DNA from 3 places in the Paenirhizobium cremeum genome. Region 2 is predicted to be linked to each of the others. Evidence: riboswitches for the same ligand, from Rfam matches in the RefSeq annotation. Region 2 holds a riboswitch; each other region holds the start of a gene.
The links. Region 2 has a riboswitch for cobalamin ahead of ACLBKR_RS02890 (aromatic ring-hydroxylating oxygenase subunit alpha). Riboswitches for the same ligand answer to the same signal wherever they lie in the genome.

Region 1 (5,715 bases), 1.3 Mb from region 2:
CGCCACAACGATCCTTTCCTGCATGACCTCGCGACCCGTTTCCACGCCACTCTCGTCGATGGCCAGACACCCCGCTCGATGACCGGCCGGCGACAATACCAGCTGACGACCCGCGAACGCGAAGCGTTGACCTGGGCGGCAGCCGGCAAGAGTTATTGGGAAACCGCGATGATCCTCGGCATTTCGGAGCGCACCGTGCGGTTCTTCATGTCCAATGCCCGAAGAAAACTGAACGTCGCCACCAATACCCAGGCCGTGGCGGAAGCCGTCTGGCGCGGGCTGATTACCGGCTCGAAGGACAGCTAGCGTCCCATAGCCCGTAGTCAGGGGCCGCAATAATAATCAAGAATTGCATAATTTTGCACTGTCACTACCGACAGTTTAAATTCCTAGGCGGTACGGCATTTTTTCCTCTCCAACTATGGAAGGAAAGCGCCATGATTAGGATTATTACCGCCGCAAACCGCGAAAGCCATTCGGCCGAGATCGCCGAGATGCACACCCTGCGCAAGCGGGTCTTCCACGATCTGCTGAAATGGGACGTCTCTGTGAAGGGCGACTGGGAGATCGACCACTATGACGACGCCAACCCGGTCTACGTTCTCTCCTATTCGCCCGAGGGCCGCCTGCGCGGCTCGCTGCGGCTGCTGCCCACCCTCGGCCCCAATATGCTGGACGACACCTTTCCCATTCTTCTGGGCGGGGAACCCGAGATCCGCAGCGCCTCGGTCTGGGAATCCAGCCGTTTCTGCATCGAGCCGGAAATTTCCCAGGACCGAGCATCCAACCAGGTGACGGTGGCCGCCGCCGAACTGATGTGCGGGGTGGGCGAACTTTGCCTTGCTTCCAGCATCTCGCACATCGTCACGGTCACGGACGTCTTCCTCGAACGCATGTTCCGGCGCATGGGATGCCCGGGCGAACGCATCGGCGAGCCACAGAGGATCGGTTCGGTCTTCGCCGTTGCGGTCGGATGGGAAATCGATACGGAGATGCTGGCTGGCATGAAGGCCATCGCCGCCATCGACGGTCGCGTTCTTGAGGAAGCCTATGCGCTCGACCGCGCGCGTGCGGCCTGACGCACGGCCCGGGCGCAGATACAAGGCCCGTTAACACAAATAAGTGTTCCCGGTTGGCACTTCGTCACTCGCTAATTATGGTCAGATTACCTATAGGCTCATCGGATATGAGCCGAAGTGGAACAGAGCTGACCGGGGACACGATTTGCAGCGCGGCAAGAAACGATTTCTGCTGGCATTCGCCGCCTTTCTGGCCTGTCAGCCGCTTGCCACCCAGGCCTCGGACGTCTGCGAGAGACTGCGGGAAGGACTCGCCTCGGGCAGCCGGATCATCGCCAACAGCAGCGAATTCCGCCGTTATTCCAGTGCGATAGCCCGACAGAATATCGAGATCCGCAAGACCCGGCAGGACATGCGCCGCCTGCACTGCGACACCTCGGCGATCGTGGTCATCCGCTCCGACGGCGGCAATGACTGCTCGGACCTGTCAACGGCCCTTGCCAGGATGGAAGAGAACAAGCGCGATCTCGCCGGCAAGCTGGAAGCTCTGCGCAACAGCGGCCCCGACGAGGCAACCAGGGCACGCATTCTTGCCGCCCTTGATGCGAACGGCTGCAACGAAGAACCGCAGGAGCGTGCGGAACCTACGTCGTCAGACGGAACGGATGACCGGATGGCCGCCGCGCTTGAGAGCGCCACCGGCATGGGAAACCTCCGCACGCTCTGCGTCCGCACCTGCGACGGCGGTTTCTTCCCGATTTCGTCCAACACCTCCCCGATGAACTTCCGACGGGACGCCGATACCTGCCAGCAGATGTGTCCGGGGGTGGAAACGGAGCTCTACTATCATTCGATGCTTTCAGGTGAGAGTTCCGACATGGTCTCGGCCGAAACAGGCAAACCCTATCGGGAATTGCCGACCGCGTTTTCCTATCTGAACCGCCCGAGCGGCGAAAAGGCGGCCTGCGGCTGCAATCTCTCGGCCTATTACGAAAAGATGCGGGCAAACGGAGCCGCAGGGACCATTCCGGACGACAATTCGTCGATCATCGAGATAAAGCCTCGGGACCCTGTAACCGCCCCCTCGCAACAGGCGTCCTCGGCACCGGCCGAACGCCCCTATGATCCGGAAAACAGCAGGATCCGCCGCGTCGGCCCCGCCTTCCTTGCCCCCGACCAGGGCAAGATCGACCTGAGGCATCCGGCAGCGCCGGGACCGCAGCCGCAGCAATAGAGCGATGCCGCCAAGAGCGGCACTTGCCCTTCTTCCGGAACAGCTTGAAAACAAACGGATAAGATATTGAGGTGACTCCGTTTTCGCTGGAAACGCACCAGCAAGTCGCCCGTTGCACGACGACCGCGTCAGCCGCTCGCGGCGCCGTCGCGGCGAGCGCCCCATTCCTCCTCGAACACCAACTCTTCCAGCGGAATCCTCTGCCTCCAGCCTCTCACCGCCAATTCAGGCTGATCGAACAGCCTGTCGACATAACCGAGACAGAACCAACCGATGACCTCGACATGATCGGGGATCGAGAGGATGGATTTGAGGTCGGCCTGATGGAAGATGCTGACCCAGCCGACACCGACGCCTTCGGCGCGGGCCGCAAGCCAAAGGTTCTGAACGGCACAGACCGTCGAATAGCTGTCCATCTGCGGGTTGTGTGTCCGCCCCAGGATAACCGGGCCGCCCCGGGTCGGATCACAGGTCACGCAGATGCCGACCGGCGCCTTGCGAATACCTTCGAGCTTCAGCGCCTGATAGGTCTCGCGCTGTTTTCCGGAAAACATCGCCGCCGCCTCGCCATTGGCCCGGCAAAATGCCTGCCAGACGGCTTCCCGCCGGGCCGCATCACGCACCACCAGGAAATTCCAGGGCTGCATGAAACCGACCGAGGGCGCGTCATGCGCCGCCTGCAGCAGGCGCCAGACAAGTTCGTCCGGCAAGGGCTCCGGCAGGAACTGGTCGCGTACGTCGCGGCGGCTGCGAATGGCACGATATACAGCCTCCCGCTCCTCGGCGGAAAAGGCGCCTGCCGTTACGAGATGATCGTTCGGTTCGTCGTTGCGCATCGTCATATCCCCAACAATGCCTGCAACCGCCTGCCGTCCACGCAGGGCGAGTCTATCCCGCCAGGCCGGTCTTCTGACTGGGCTTCATCTGCTCCGCGCGACCTTCCCGGCCTTTCGGCCAGTGGTCCGGACCCGAAGGGGTCCAGCGGCTGAGCATCCACCTCACAGCGTTGGGCACGTGCCGGAATTCCACCGGCTTCCCGATTCTCCCGCGGCAGTCCGCGGGCACCTGACACAAACGGTTCTACAGCAAGCAGGCAGCCATGCAAGCAGTCGTTTGCGACACGGTTTCAGGCGGTTGCGGGAAAGTAGCGGACATAGGCGAACTCGTCTCCGTCGGGCGACCAGTTCGGCACATTGATCGTACCCTGACCGCCGAAGAGCTCGAACAGCGTCTCAAGGTTGCCGCCATCCATGTCCATCAGGCGAAGGCGGACGGAAAGATCGCGCGGATGATCGAAGACATCGGGATCGTAGGAGAGCAGCACGACCTTGTCCCCCTTCGGCGAGGGATGCGGAAACCAGTTGCCGAAATTGTCGTCGGTCAACTGCTGCAGGTCACGCCCGTCCGGACTGACCCGCCAGATCTGCATCAGGCCCGTGCGGCTGGAGTTGAAATAGATCCACGCCCCGTCGGCAGACCAGTCGGGACCGTCATTACGCCCTTCGCCGAAGGTCAGACGCCTCTCCTCGCCGCCTTCGATCGAGATAGTGTAGATGTCGAAGATCTGGTCGCGGATGCCGCAATAGCTGACGAAACGCCCATCCGGCGACCATCCGTGCCAGTAGGACGGCAGGTTCTCCGTCACCTGCACCGGCGTCCCGCCTCCGGCCGGCAGTATGTACATGCACGTTTTGCCATGTTCGACCTTGTCGCACAGCATGATGAAACGGCCGTCCGGCGAAATGCCGTGATCGTTGTTGCAGCGGGTCGCGAAGCCGGTATCGATCTGCCGCGGCTCCTCGCTGCCGTCGGGCGGCAGTCGATAGAGCAGGCCGTCGCTGTTGATGAGCAGATAGCTGCCGTCGGGCGACCAGTTCGGGGCCTCGATGAGCCGATCCGTCTGCCAGACGATGCGATGGCGGCGCGTTCGGATATTGAAGATCTCGAGCGAGCTTCGCATGTCCCCTCCAGCCAGGCCGCCGACGTGCCGTCAGCGGTCCCGGAAACGGTTGGTGATCGGATAGCGCCGGTCGCGGCCGAAGTTCTTCTTGGTGATCTTCACGCCGGGGGCCGACTGTCGCCGCTTGTATTCGGCGAGATAGAGCAGATGCTCCACCCGGTGCACCGTCGCGACGTCATGGCCGCGGGCCACGATATCCTCGACCCCCATCTCCTTTTCGACGAGGCATTCGAGAATGTCGTCCAGCACCGGATAAGGCGGCAGCGAATCCTGGTCTGTCTGGTTCGGCCGAAGCTCCGCAGACGGCGCCTTGGACAGGATATTGGCAGGAATGACCTCTCCCGACGGTCCAAGCCCGCCCGGCGGCACATGGGCGTTGCGCCAGCCGGAAAGAGCGTAGACCTGCATCTTGTAGAGGTCCTTGATCGGATTGAACCCGCCGTTCATGTCGCCGTAAAGCGTGGCATAGCCGACCGACATCTCCGACTTGTTGCCTGTGGTCACCACCATCGAACCGAACTTGTTGGAGATCGCCATCAGGATCGTGCCGCGGGCACGGCTCTGTAGGTTTTCCTCGGTGATACCACTGTCCGTTCCCTCGAACATGTCCGACAGCGCAGACAGGAAACCTTCGACGGGTTCTGCGATCGGCACGATGTCATAGTGGCAGCCGAGCGCCTTTGCGCAGGCCTCCGCATCCGTGAACGATTCCTGCGAGGTATAACGATAAGGCAGCATCACCGTGCGCACCCTCTCCTCGCCCAGCGCATCGACCGCGATTGCCGCACAGAGCGCCGAGTCGATACCGCCGGAAAGGCCGAGCACGACGCTCTTGAAGCCGTTCTTGTTGACGTAGTCGCGGAAGCCCAGCATGCAGGCGCGATAGTCTGCCTCTTCCTTCTCCGGAATATGCGACATCGGCCCGTCGCTGCAGCGCCAGCCATCGGCAGACCGCTTCCAGGTGGTGACGGTCAAGGTCGGTTCGAACTGGCTCATCTGGAAAGCCAGGGACTTGTCGGCGTTAAAGGCGAAGCTCGCACCGTCGAAGACCAGTTCGTCCTGCCCGCCGACCTGGTTGGCGAAGATCAGCGGCAGTCCGCTTTCGATCACCTGACGCAGCGCTACCTGATGGCGCACGTCCACCTTGCCGCGATAATAGGGGGAACCATTGGGCACCAGCAGGATCTCAGCCCCCGTCTCCGCCAGCGTCTCGCAGATGCCAAGATCGTTCCAGATCTCCTCGCAGATCGGGATTCCAAGCCGCACCCCGCGGAAATTCACCGGCCCCGGCATATCGCCCTCGACGAAAACCCGCTTCTCGTCGAACTCGCCGTAGTTGGGCAGGTCGATCTTGTCGCGAAGACCGAGAATCCTGCCGCCGTCGAGAACTGCCGCCGAATTATGCCGGCCCTTCTCCCCCTGTCGCGGAAAACCGACGATCACGCCCGGCCCGCCATCCGCAGTATCGGCGGCAAGCTGCTCTACGGCATGCAGGCACGCCT
Region 2 (5,715 bases):
CATGTTTGTCATGTCAGTTCTCCATTCCCTGCTGTGACAGAATGCACAAGGCGAGCCTTGAACGACGGGTGACCAGATCACGGTATCGCCAAGACATGAAGGCAAGCTAGCCGGCGCATCCTGAACCCACTATTAACATCAGAAAGCTGTAGGGAACTTGCGGCCTGTCACTGTCAGTAGAAAAACATGATGAAGCCCAGCCCCGAACTTCGCTTCAGACACCGGACAACGCAAATTACTCAGAATTGTTCCATTACCCGCCCTAAACGACCTTGACGGAAAAGGGCGGCAGATCGCTCCACCGCCCTCACGGATACCTGTCCGGTTCGGCAAGCCGGCCGTCTCAAGCCTCGATTTCGATGTCGCCCTTCGGACGCGAGCAGCAGGCGAGGATGTAACCCTCTTCGATCTCGTCATCGAGAATGCCGCCATTGTGGTTCATCTCGACCTCGCCGGCGAGCTTCATCACCTTGCAGGTACCGCAGAGGCCGGATTCGCAAGCCGCACCGATGCGCACGCCCGCCGCCCGCGCGGCCTGCAGAACGGTATGACCCGGTTCGCAGAGACCTTCCTTGCCCGACATTGCGAAGGACACCTTGGTCGGGGCGGCCCCGTCGGAATGATCGGCAACCACGACCGGCGGTTCCGGCGCGACCGGCTGGAAGGCTTCCTCGTAATAGTTCTTCATGTCGAAGCCCGCGCCCGACAAGGCTTCGCGAACCGTCGCCATGAACGGCTCCGGACCGCAGCAGAACACGGTGCGCTCGAGGAAGTCGGGGGCGAGAAGCGCGATCTTCGCCTTGTCGATGCGCCCCTTGAGACCGGACCAGAGCTGGCCGCGGGTGATCTGCTCGACGATGAAGCCGAGCGTCAGGTGCGGCATCTCGCGCGCCTTGGCCTCCAGTTCCCAGCGGAAGATGATGTCGTCCGGCGAGCGGGCACAGTTGAGGAACACGATGTCGCTGTCCGGCGCACGGTCGCCCATGTCGCGGGTCATCGACATCATCGGCGTGATGCCGGACCCGGCGGAGACGAAGAGGTATTTCCTGCCTGGATGCTTCGCATAGGAAAAATCGCCGAGCGGACCGATCGCCTTCAGCTTCATTCCGGGCTTCAGATTGTCGAACATCCAGCGGGTGCCGATCGAATCCTTCTGGGCCTTCACGGTCACGGCGACCGTGTAAGGCCGCGAAGGGCTCGACGACAGCGTGTAGGTCCGCATTACCGGCTCCGGGCCGACCGGGATTTCCAGCGTTACGAACTGGCCGGGCAGATAGCGGAACCAGTGACCGGACCGGTCCGGCCGGAACGTGAAGGTCATCACGTCTGGCGCTTCAGGCGTCACGGCCACGCATTCAAGGCGATGCTCCCTGTCCGACCAGGGGCGCATCTCGTCGACATGGCGATAGGTCACGGCAACTGTCATCTCAGGCGACCGCGGACAGGCGAGCCTTGTCGCCCTGCAGACGGTTTATCATGAAGTTCGCATACCATTCGACGAACTGCATGACGCCGCCCTCGTGGTCGGCGGAATACGGACCCGGCTCATAGGCCGGAGAACGGATGCCGAAGGCGTTCTCTTCCACGATGGCGCGGTCCTGATCGTTGGTCATGTTCCAGACGTGGGTCAGGTCCTCGATTTTGTAGTCGACGCCTTCGACCGCATCCTTGTGGACGAGCCAGGTGGTGGTGACGGCGGTTTCCTCGGCCGAGATCGGCAGCACACGGAAGGAGATCGCGTGATCGCCCAGCAGGTGGTTCCAGGTGGTCGGATAGTGGAACAGCAGCATGGTGCCGATATGGGAAATCGGAACGTCGTCCGACAGCGGCCGCTTGACGGCTCGCTTGCCGTCCATGGTGTAGCTTTCGGCATCCTGGATCAGCGGCATGCGGGCGACACGGAACTGGCCGGACGGGTCCATGGTGAACTCGCTCGGCAGGCCGGCGGCCTCGCAGCGGGCCCAGTGCTCAGCGATGAAAGGATCGTCCTTGGCACCCTGGACGCCGGTCGCGGTCGGCGCTTCCGGATAGGTGCGGCAGAGTTCCGGATGGTTGCCGGCGCAGTGGTAGCACTCGCGGTTGTTTTCCCAGACGAGCTTCCAGTTGCCCTTCTCGATGATCGTGTTCTTGTGGGCGACCTTGGCCTCCCACAGGCGATGAGGCTTCATATAGGGTTCGATCGTCGCGCGGACGGGGGCGAAATCGGACGGCTCCTCGGAAAGGCAGACGAAGATGTAGCCGGCGACGCTTTCGCAGGCGACGTGCTTCATACCGAACTGCGCCTTGTCGAAATCCTCGCCCATCTGGCGGGCGAAGACCAGCGAACCGTCGAGGTCGTAGGTCCACTGGTGGTAGGGACAGACGAGCTTGGCGGAAGCTCCGCTTTCCTTGGTGCAGACGCGGTGCCCGCGATGGCGGCAAGTGTTGTGGAAGGCGCGGATCACGCCGTCCTTGCCGCGCACGACAACGACCGGGTAGTCGCCGATCTGGACGGTGAAGTAATTGCCGGCCTTCGGGATTTCGCAGTCATGGCCGATGAACAGCCAGTCGCGATACCAGATGGTCTCCATGTCGAGCTTGAAGTAATCCTGGTCGATATAGAATGGCTGCTCGAGGCTGAAGCCCTCGCGGCGGTTCTTCAATTGGCGCAATACCGTGCTCTGCAAATCCATCGTCGTCCTCGTTTCGTAACAGCAATGGCGAGGGACGAGCACACGCACGGGAGCGGCTTTCGGGAAGAAGCCGACCGGACCTGTCTCGGGCCGCCCGCCGCGACCTTCAATCACTTCTCTCAAGGCTGGTTTCCGGGCTCTGGAGACGTCCGGCAAGCCGGACCGCGTGGGGCGCCTTCCCAGGAAGACTTTCCCAGTGGCTTTTTGCCCTTCGCTTGTTCTCCACCACCGTTGCGGGGGCAGCGCCGGATTTCGACCGGCTTCCCAATTTCCCGCCCTCCCTAGCCGGGCGGCACCTTGAGCTTGAAATTATCTAATCACAATTGCGTAGGCCCCGCTGCATTGCGAAACGACACCGCATCAAGTGTTTGCGACATGCCCGCAATTGACGACCCTCAAGAATACATCCGGGAAAATCGCATGTTTTCATAGCATTATAAAAACCACTGCCGAAAAACCGGGCAAACGATGGCGCAAAATGACAAGAGAGATCCGCGACATCAGGCTCATTATCGGCATGGCAAGCCTCGCGAAACCGTCGAAAGGGAGAATTGCGACAAATTGTCGTTAATCACTCCCGTTCTAGAATCATCCCGGTCGCCCCTCCTGATCGAGCCACGCCCATGCAGAAGCTGAGATACTACGCCGCCCCGAAGACCGGCCCGAAGCCGCCAGTGACCTCACGCGCGGTGCATACGGAGTTTCTGCGCACCGGCCGCATCCTGCGCCGACGGGAAGACTGGCTGCCGGAGGAAAAGCGGTATCTGACCTATGAGGAAGTGGCCGAACGCACCGGTCGCCGGCTCGAGGCCGCCGGCGAGGCCACCCACAGCCGGATCAACGGCTTTCACCGCTCGATCCAGTTCCCGAAGCTGATCTTCCACAAAACGCTCGAGAACAGCCCGCATCTCGGCTATTGTCACGTCACGGCGGCGCGGACGAATTTCGCCAAATACGCCGACGTGAAGTGGGCTTTCTACATCGCAAACTTCTTTGCCGAGATGGGCGAAGGCGAGCAGTTCTTCGAGCAGATCCGGACGAATTATTCCCGCATGTATTTCGCCGTGGCGATCCAGCCGGACCAGTCGACCAAATCCATGGCAATCGACCGCTCGATCCGCGAGAACGGCCTGCTGTTTCGCACCCACGATCCGAAGGAAGCGCTGAAGAACGTGCTGATGCTCGGCGCTCGCGACGCGGACCTTCGCAAGATCATCGCAAGGCTCTGAGTCCCCTCGCCCGAGCGGAAGCCAATCGCATTTTCCTGGCCGTTTCGCCGTTCCTGAAAGGATGATGGTATGGCGGCGACGGAAGCCGCCGCTCTCAGAAGCCCCCGACCGGGGCCTTCTTGTAGATCAGCCAGTCCTTCGGCACATAGTCGCTCGAACCGTAGATGGTGACCGTATTGCCGCCCGCGGCGCGGGAGGAGGCAAGCGCCTTTTCGGCGAAGCTGGTAAAATCGAAGGCGTTCGGCGCCTGTGCCGACAGGCAGATGCCGAAGGACATCAGAACCTGGCCGAGCGCGCGGCCATTGCCGGAATTGACGACCGCCGTCGCCTTCAGCTTGGAACGGACGAGATCGACGATGCGGCTCACCTCTTCCTGATCGGACGTATAGAGCAGCATGCCGAAACGGCCGGCATCGAAGCGGCAGGCGAGATCGCCGTCGCCGGCCACGGCCTTCATGACCTTCGCCACCTGCTTCAAGAAGCGGTCGGCGACGGCCGGCCCCATCTGTTCGGAAAGGCGGGCGAAATCGTCGATCTCGCCGATGGCGATGCCGCACAGCACCGGCATTTCCGGATTGGCGTAAACCTTGGCAACGGCCTTGTTGAAGGCGCGGCGGCTCGAAAGCCCGGTCAGCGGATCGACGAACTTGGCGGCCTCGGCATCCTCGGCTTCCCGTTGCATGTCGGCCAGCGCCACTGTCTTGTCGACGACGGCGCGAACGACATTGCTGTTCTGGTGGGCGCGTTTTTCGGTCGCGACCTTCAGCGCCTTGATCGACTGGCCGAGTTCCGCGTGATCCACCTCCCCGACCGTCTGGATGACCTTGGAAGCATCGCCGATGAGGCGGCCGTAATCGCTGAGCGAGACCTTCTCCTCGTTCAGCAGATTGATGAAATTGCTCATCTCGGCGCGAACCTGGCCGTTCTGCCGGGCAAGAAGGCCGTCCTCATGGTGGTGGGGCAGGTATTTGCGGCCGAGCGCATCGAGGGCTTCCTGCGTCTTCACCTTGCCGAGCGCGATGAAATCGCGCACCAGTTCCGGATTGCTGCCCGCATAGGCCTCGTAGACCAGTTCGTAATTTCTCGGCAGTCCGTCAATTCCCATCTGATGCATGGCGGTGGCAACGCGAAGAGCAATGCTTGAGGCGGGATTCTTGACTGGCTGCATGGTTCTTTTTCCGACGGGAAGAGGCGTGAGGATCGAACGAACGGGACTATAGGCGCAACATTTCTTTCTTTCGGTTACATCGGTGGATAAAGTTTTAGATATCGGTCGACCGCGATCCCGAATGCATGTCGCAATCTGTGGAAAACCCCTGACAGCCCTTGTGAAATCAGCATTTGATCCCGCCCGGCAAGACGCGCTATGGACGGCGTGACACATGGCAGGAAGGCGTGGAAAAATGGCTCGGCTGATCCCGATCGACAGAGACAGGCAAGGCGCAATCGGCGCGGCGATCGATATTCTTTCGCAGGCCAAGCCCGTGGCGCTGCCGACCGAGACCGTCTACGGGCTTGCGGCCGACGCCACCGATCCGGCAGCGATCACCGGCATTTACGAAACGAAAGGGCGGCCGCGCTTCAACCCGCTGATCTGCCACATGGCGGATCTGGCGATGGCGGAACGTTATGCGACCTTCGATCCGCTCTCGCGCGCGCTGGCGAACCGCTTCTGGCCGGGGCCGCTGACGCTGGTCGTTCCGCTGAAAGCCGGAAGCGCGATCCATCCGCTGGCAACCGCCGGGCTCGACACCGTCGGCATAAGAGTGCCGAAGGGCTTTGCCGGCGACCTGATCCGCGCCTTCGGCAAGCCG
Region 3 (5,715 bases), 230 kb from region 2:
AGAACGACTGCGCCGCCGGCCCCGGCACCACCTGCGCCGGCACCTCGAAGATCGACTATCAGAAGAATGCCTGGAAGCTGGTGCCGGCCGGCACCTGCACAACCATCAAGACGCCCGATGGCAACGGCTCGCTGATGCAGGGCCCGGCACCGGTCTGACACAGGAAAACCAACGCGGCGCGGGCAAAACCGCGCCGCGGCACCGACGGAAACCCGGAGAACCTGCGATGAAATCTTCCCTGCTGCCCGCCTCAGCCGGCGTCGGCTTCAAGCCCGAGCATTTCGCGGAGATCGATGCGGCACGCCAGCCCGTCGGCTTCTTCGAGGTGCATGCGGAAAACTACATGGGCGCGGGCGGCCCGCCACATGCCAGGCTGGCCCGCATCAGGGCCGACTACGCGCTTTCCATCCACGGTGTCGGTCTGTCGATCGGCGCAATGCAGCCATTGGACAGCGAGCACATCGCCCGGCTGAAAACCCTCTGCGACCGCTACGAACCGGACAGCTTTTCCGAACATCTCGCCTGGTCGAGCCATGGCGAGGTCTTCCTGAACGACCTCTTGCCGCTTCCCTATACCGACGAGACGCTGCGCCAGGTCGTCGAACACATCGACATGGTGCAGGAGCGTCTCGGCCGGCAGATGCTCCTGGAAAATCCGGCGACCTATCTGCTCTTCGAGGAAAGCACGCTTGCCGAAACCGAATTCCTGTCGGAGATCGCCCGGCGCACGGGCTGCGGCCTGCTGCTCGACGTGAACAACGTCTTCGTCGCCTCGACCAATCACAATCTCGACCCTTGCGCCTATCTCGCCGGCTTCCCGCTAGCGCATGTGCGGGAAATCCATCTGAGCGGCCATTCCGAGACTCTGGACGATGCCGGCGCACCGCTGCTCGTCGATTCGCACGACACACCGGTCAAGGACCCGGTCTGGGCGCTCTACGAAACCGTCCTGTCGCGCACCGGCCCGGTCGCCACCCTGATTGAGTGGGATAACGACGTGCCGGAATGGCCGATATTGCTTGCCGAGGCGCAGGCCGCCGAAGCCGTGCTCGGCCGTGCGCGCCGCGGCCATGCCGCGTGAGGCCGCCATGACCGCAACGACACAGGCGCGCTTCGCCGAAGCCCTTGCCGACTGGACAAGTCCCGTTCCCGCCGGGCTGCGCGCATGGACCGGCGCGCGGCCGGAACGGCGCTTTTCCATCTATCGCAACAATGTGCGCGCCGGGCTCACTGCGGCGCTTGCGTCGCGTTTTCCAGCGAGCGAGGCAATCGTCGGACCCGATTTCTTCGCCGCCATGGCCGCGGCATATATCGCCGCGCATCCGCCTCGCTCTCCGCTGCTCATGCACTATGGCGATGGCTTCGCCGATTTCGTCTCGACCTTCGCGCCGGCGGCGGGCCTGCCCTACCTGCCCGACGTCATCCGGCTGGAGATCGCCCGCGGGCACGCCTATCATGCAGCCGATGCCGTGCCGCTGGCGGCGGAAACGCTGGCGCAGGTGCCTGCCGAACGGCTGGCGGATCTCACCTTCACGCCGCATCCGTCCCTCGCCGTCCTGCGCTTCGCCCATCCCGCCGTCACCATCTGGGCGATGAATGCCGGCGAGGCGGAGCTTGCGCCGGTCGACGACTGGGCGGGCGAGGACGCCCTCATCGCGCGTCCGGCGATGACCGTCGAAGTTCATCGTCTGCCGCCCGGCGCCGCCGCCTTCTTCGACGCGCTCGTCCGGGGCCTTTCGCTGGCGGAAGCCGCCGACCTCGCCGTCCGGGAGACGGACGCCTTCAACCTTGCGGCCGCTCTCGCCACACTCCTGGCCAGCGGCGCATTCATCGACATCACGATCAGGGAGGAAAACCCATGCCACATCCGATGACCATGGCCCCGGCGCAGGGCCAGCCGCTCCTGCACAGAGCGCTCTCCGGCATAGCAATGCTCGAACGCATTCCGAACGGCTTCATCGCCCTGGTCGCACGGCTTTCGATTGCCGGCGTCTTCTGGCAGTCGGGCCAGACAAAGCTCGACGGCTGGCGCGTCTCGGAAAATGCGATCTATCTGTTCGAGAACGAATACAGGCTGCCGCTGCTCAGCCCATGGCTTGCCGCCCACATGGCCGCGTTTGCCGAACATCTCTTTCCGGTCCTGCTGGTCTTGGGACTTGCCAGCCGTCTCTCCGCCCTGGCGCTGCTCGGCATGACGCTGGTGATCGAAATCTTCGTCTATCCGGACGCCTGGCCGACCCACGGCACCTGGGCCGCCTGCCTGCTCGTGGTCATCGCCCGCGGGCCGGGCCTCTTTTCCCTCGACCACCTGATCGCACAGCGCCTCGAGCGAAACGGCGCATCCACCGGCCGCACCGCCTGAAATCCGCTGCGATATCCCCGCCCGATCAAGGAAGCACCCGAGGACCACATCAGGGATGCCCCTCCCGACACGGGAGGGGATCGGCGATTGGACGTTGTTTGTCGCTTGTGCTTTTGGCGGAAGGAGGCCCCTTCGCGCCCGAAGCCTTACAAACCTGATATCGGCAGTTGACTTCATGGCCGTTACAAAGTTACATGCCGGTCGTTGAAGGTTCCCCCAACGGCATACGCTTTCAGGGGATTAAAAGGGAACACGGTGCGACGTACCCATCAGGGCGCAAATCCGTGGCTGCCCCCGCAACTGTGAACGGCGAGTTCCTTCGCAACATGCGCCACTGGCCCGAAAGGCTGGGAAGGTGCGAAGGCGCTTTGACCCGTGAGTCAGGAGACCTGCCGTCGACGATCAACGAAACCTGGCCGGGGTGTGCCTGGGGGAATGACGATGGCGATTGTAGATTTCTCTTCCGATCTTTGCCCGACTGATTCTCGCTTGAGCCCCCGTGCGTTCGCGGAGGCTTGCGATGGAGCTTTCACCCTATCTTCACGGAGCTAGTCCCGCCGCGCTCCTCGTGGAGGATCTCGCGTGGGGGCCCTCGCGGCGTGCGCCGATCGTCCGGGATATCGGCTTTTCCGTTTCCGCCGGCGAAATGCTCGCCATCGTCGGCCCGAATGGCGCGGGCAAGTCCAGCCTGCTGCGCTGCCTCTACCGCTTTCATCGGCCGCTTGCGGGGCGTATCTCGCTGGACGGCGCGGATATCTGGCGGATGCCGCTTCGCAATGTCGCCCGGCGCGTGGCGACGGTCCTGCAGGAGCCGGCCGGCGATTTCGGGCTGACGGTCGCCGAGGTGGTCGAACTCGGCCTTGCGCCCCATGCCGGAAAAGCTGACCGCAGGGAGACCCGTCTCGCCATCGGCGCGGCGCTCGACCTCCTGAACCTTGCCGATCTGGCGCACCGGTCCTTCACCTCGCTGTCCGGCGGGGAAAAGCAGCGCGTGCTGATCGCCAAGGCGCTGGTGCAGAAGCCGGACCTTTTGATCCTCGACGAGCCGACCAATCATCTCGACATTCGCCACCAGCTCGAGGTGCTCGCCCTGCTGTCGGCGCTTCCGACGACCGTCATCGTATCGCTGCATGACCTCGCCCTCGCCTCGGCCCATGCCGACCGGGTTCTGGTGCTGCGCGACGGACGACAGGTCGACTGCGGTCCCGCCGCCGGCGTCCTGACGCCCGATGCCATTCGCGAAACCTTTTCCGTGGAAACCGTGATCGACCGCAATCCGGCGACCGGCCGTCCCCGCTTTTCCTTTCATCTCGAAACGCATGTTCAGGGGAGTATCTGATGCGCCTAGCCCTTCTTCTTGCCGCCACCTTCAGCCTTGCCGCCTCCATGGCGGCAGCATCCGGCTTTCCCGTCACGGTCAAAAGCTGCAATCGCGACGTCACCTTCGAGGCGGCGCCGAAGCGCGCGGTCTCGCAGGACATCAACCTGACGGAGATGATGCTGGCGCTCGGCCTCACCGGCAACATGGCGGGCTATTCCGGCATTTCCGGATGGTACAAGATGGACGCCGCGCTGAAGGAGCGCCTCGGCAGCCTGCCGGAACTGGCGCCGCAGCGGCCGACCAAGGAAGTGCTGCTCGCAGCCGACGCCGACTTCCTCTTCGCCGGCTGGAACTACGGCCTCAAGGTCGGGGGAGAGCTCACCCCGGACACGCTCTTACCCCTCGGCATCAAGGTCTATGAACTGACCGAAAGCTGCATCCACATCATGAAGAAGGACAAGTCGTCCATGGACGACATGTACAACGACATCCTCAACATCGGGCGCATCTTCGGCGTCGAGGAAAAGGCGGCCGCGCTGGTCGACGGCTACAAGCGGGAGATTGCGGCGGCGACGGCGACCGTCGCCGGCGCGGGCGAGGCGCCGAAGGTGTTCGTCTACGATTCCGGCGAGGAAAAGCCGTTCACCGCCGGCCGCTTCGCCATGCCGACGGCGCTCATCGAGGCGGCCGGCGGCAGGAACATCATGGAGGATGTCGAAACGAGCTGGACGGAGGTCGGCTGGGAGCCGGTCATCGAGCGCAATCCCGATATCGTGCTGATTGTCGATTACGGCGCGGTCAGCGCAGCGGAGAAGATCGATTTCATGCGCCGGAACCCAGCCTTCAAGGATATTCCGGCGGTGAAGAACAACCGTTTCGTGATCCTGCCCTATGCCCAGGCCACGCCCGGCCCGCGCAATATCGAGGCGGTGAAGGCGCTTGCCACCGCCTTCCATCCGAAGAGCAACTGATGAGTCATCGGAATTTCGTCCGCGGTCCGCGCCACGCACTGATCCACGCCATGCCGCTGCTGATCGCCGGCCTGGCGCTCGCCCTTGGCGGCACCATGCTGTTCGGCGTCAGCGTCGGCTCCACGGGCATTCCGCTCGATGTCGTCTGGAAGGTCGTCGCCAGCCATCTCGGGATCGAGGGAATAGAGGCAAGCTGGTCGGCGGGCCGCGACAACATCGTCTGGGAAGTCAGGGCGCCGCGGGTCATCCTCGGCGCGACGATCGGCGCGAGCCTGGCGCTCGTCGGCGCCGCGCTGCAATCGGTGACGCGCAATACGCTCGCCGATCCGCATCTGCTCGGCATATCCTCAGGGGCGGCCCTCGGCGCCATCGTCGCCATGCTGCATACCGGCATGATCCTCGGGGCGGTGACGGTGCCGCTCTTCGCTTTCGCGGGGGCTCTCGGCAGCACGGCGCTGGTGATCGCCACGGCGCGCTTCACGCATTCCGCCGATGCGGGCCGGCTGATCCTTTCCGGCGTGGCGATCTCCTTCGTGATCTCCTCGCTCGGAAGCCTCGCGATCCTGCTCGGCGATCCCCGCGCCACCCATACCGTGGTCTTCTGGATGCTGGGCGGGCTGGGCCTTGCCCAGTGGTCGCACCTGCCCTACCCGCTGGCGGCCCTTTTCGGATGCGGCCTCTACATCTTCCTCAACGCCCGCAACTTCAACGCCATGACGCTCGGCGACGAGAGTGCGACGACGCTCGGCCTCAACGCCGGCCGCTTCCGGCTGGCGACCTTCGTCGTTTGCGCCCTTTTGACCGGCGCCGCCGTCGCGTTTTCCGGCATCATCTCCTTCGTCGGGCTGATGGTGCCGCATATCGTGCGCGGGGTCGTGGGCGGCGATTACCGGCGGGTGCTGCCTTTGTCGGCGCTCGCCGGGGCGATCCTGCTGGTGGTCGCCGACATCGCCGCGCGCATCATCATTCCGCCCCAGGACATGCCGATCGGCATCATCACCGGCCTTGCCGGCGGCATCTTCTTCATCGGCCTGATGCGCGGCAACCGGTCTGCCGGATAG

Region 1: linked by a shared signal. The riboswitch ahead of bluB (5,6-dimethylbenzimidazole synthase) and the one ahead of ACLBKR_RS02890 (aromatic ring-hydroxylating oxygenase subunit alpha) in region 2 are both predicted to bind cobalamin.
Region 3: linked by a shared signal. The riboswitch ahead of ACLBKR_RS04145 (ABC transporter ATP-binding protein) and the one ahead of ACLBKR_RS02890 (aromatic ring-hydroxylating oxygenase subunit alpha) in region 2 are both predicted to bind cobalamin.

Annotation. Positions count from the first base shown of each region.
Region 1 covers NZ_CP180217.1:1,934,419-1,940,133, forward strand. The annotation lists gene ACLBKR_RS09690 (helix-turn-helix domain-containing protein) at 1-306, shown strand, start outside; gene ACLBKR_RS09695 (acyl-homoserine-lactone synthase) at 438-1,079, shown strand; gene ACLBKR_RS09700 (DUF2865 domain-containing protein) at 1,225-2,253, shown strand; gene bluB (5,6-dimethylbenzimidazole synthase) at 2,382-3,089, opposite strand; cobalamin riboswitch at 3,135-3,337, opposite strand; gene ACLBKR_RS09710 (TolB family protein) at 3,380-4,213, opposite strand; gene ACLBKR_RS09715 (NAD+ synthase) at 4,244-5,715, opposite strand, start outside.
Region 2 covers NZ_CP180217.1:613,894-619,608, reverse strand. The annotation lists gene ACLBKR_RS02900 (BA14K family protein) at 1-12, opposite strand, end outside; gene ACLBKR_RS02895 (2Fe-2S iron-sulfur cluster-binding protein) at 344-1,426, opposite strand; gene ACLBKR_RS02890 (aromatic ring-hydroxylating oxygenase subunit alpha) at 1,428-2,672, opposite strand; cobalamin riboswitch at 2,778-2,987, opposite strand; gene ACLBKR_RS02885 (DUF6656 family protein) at 3,296-3,901, shown strand; gene ACLBKR_RS02880 (GGDEF domain-containing protein) at 3,996-5,069, opposite strand; gene ACLBKR_RS02875 (L-threonylcarbamoyladenylate synthase) at 5,305-5,715, shown strand, end outside.
Region 3 covers NZ_CP180217.1:846,833-852,547, reverse strand. The annotation lists gene ACLBKR_RS04165 (DUF2282 domain-containing protein) at 1-158, shown strand, start outside; gene ACLBKR_RS04160 (DUF692 domain-containing protein) at 227-1,081, shown strand; gene ACLBKR_RS04155 (DNA-binding domain-containing protein) at 1,089-1,874, shown strand; gene ACLBKR_RS04150 (DoxX family protein) at 1,859-2,362, shown strand; cobalamin riboswitch at 2,554-2,774, shown strand; gene ACLBKR_RS04145 (ABC transporter ATP-binding protein) at 2,883-3,701, shown strand; gene ACLBKR_RS04140 (ABC transporter substrate-binding protein) at 3,701-4,654, shown strand; gene ACLBKR_RS04135 (FecCD family ABC transporter permease) at 4,654-5,715, shown strand.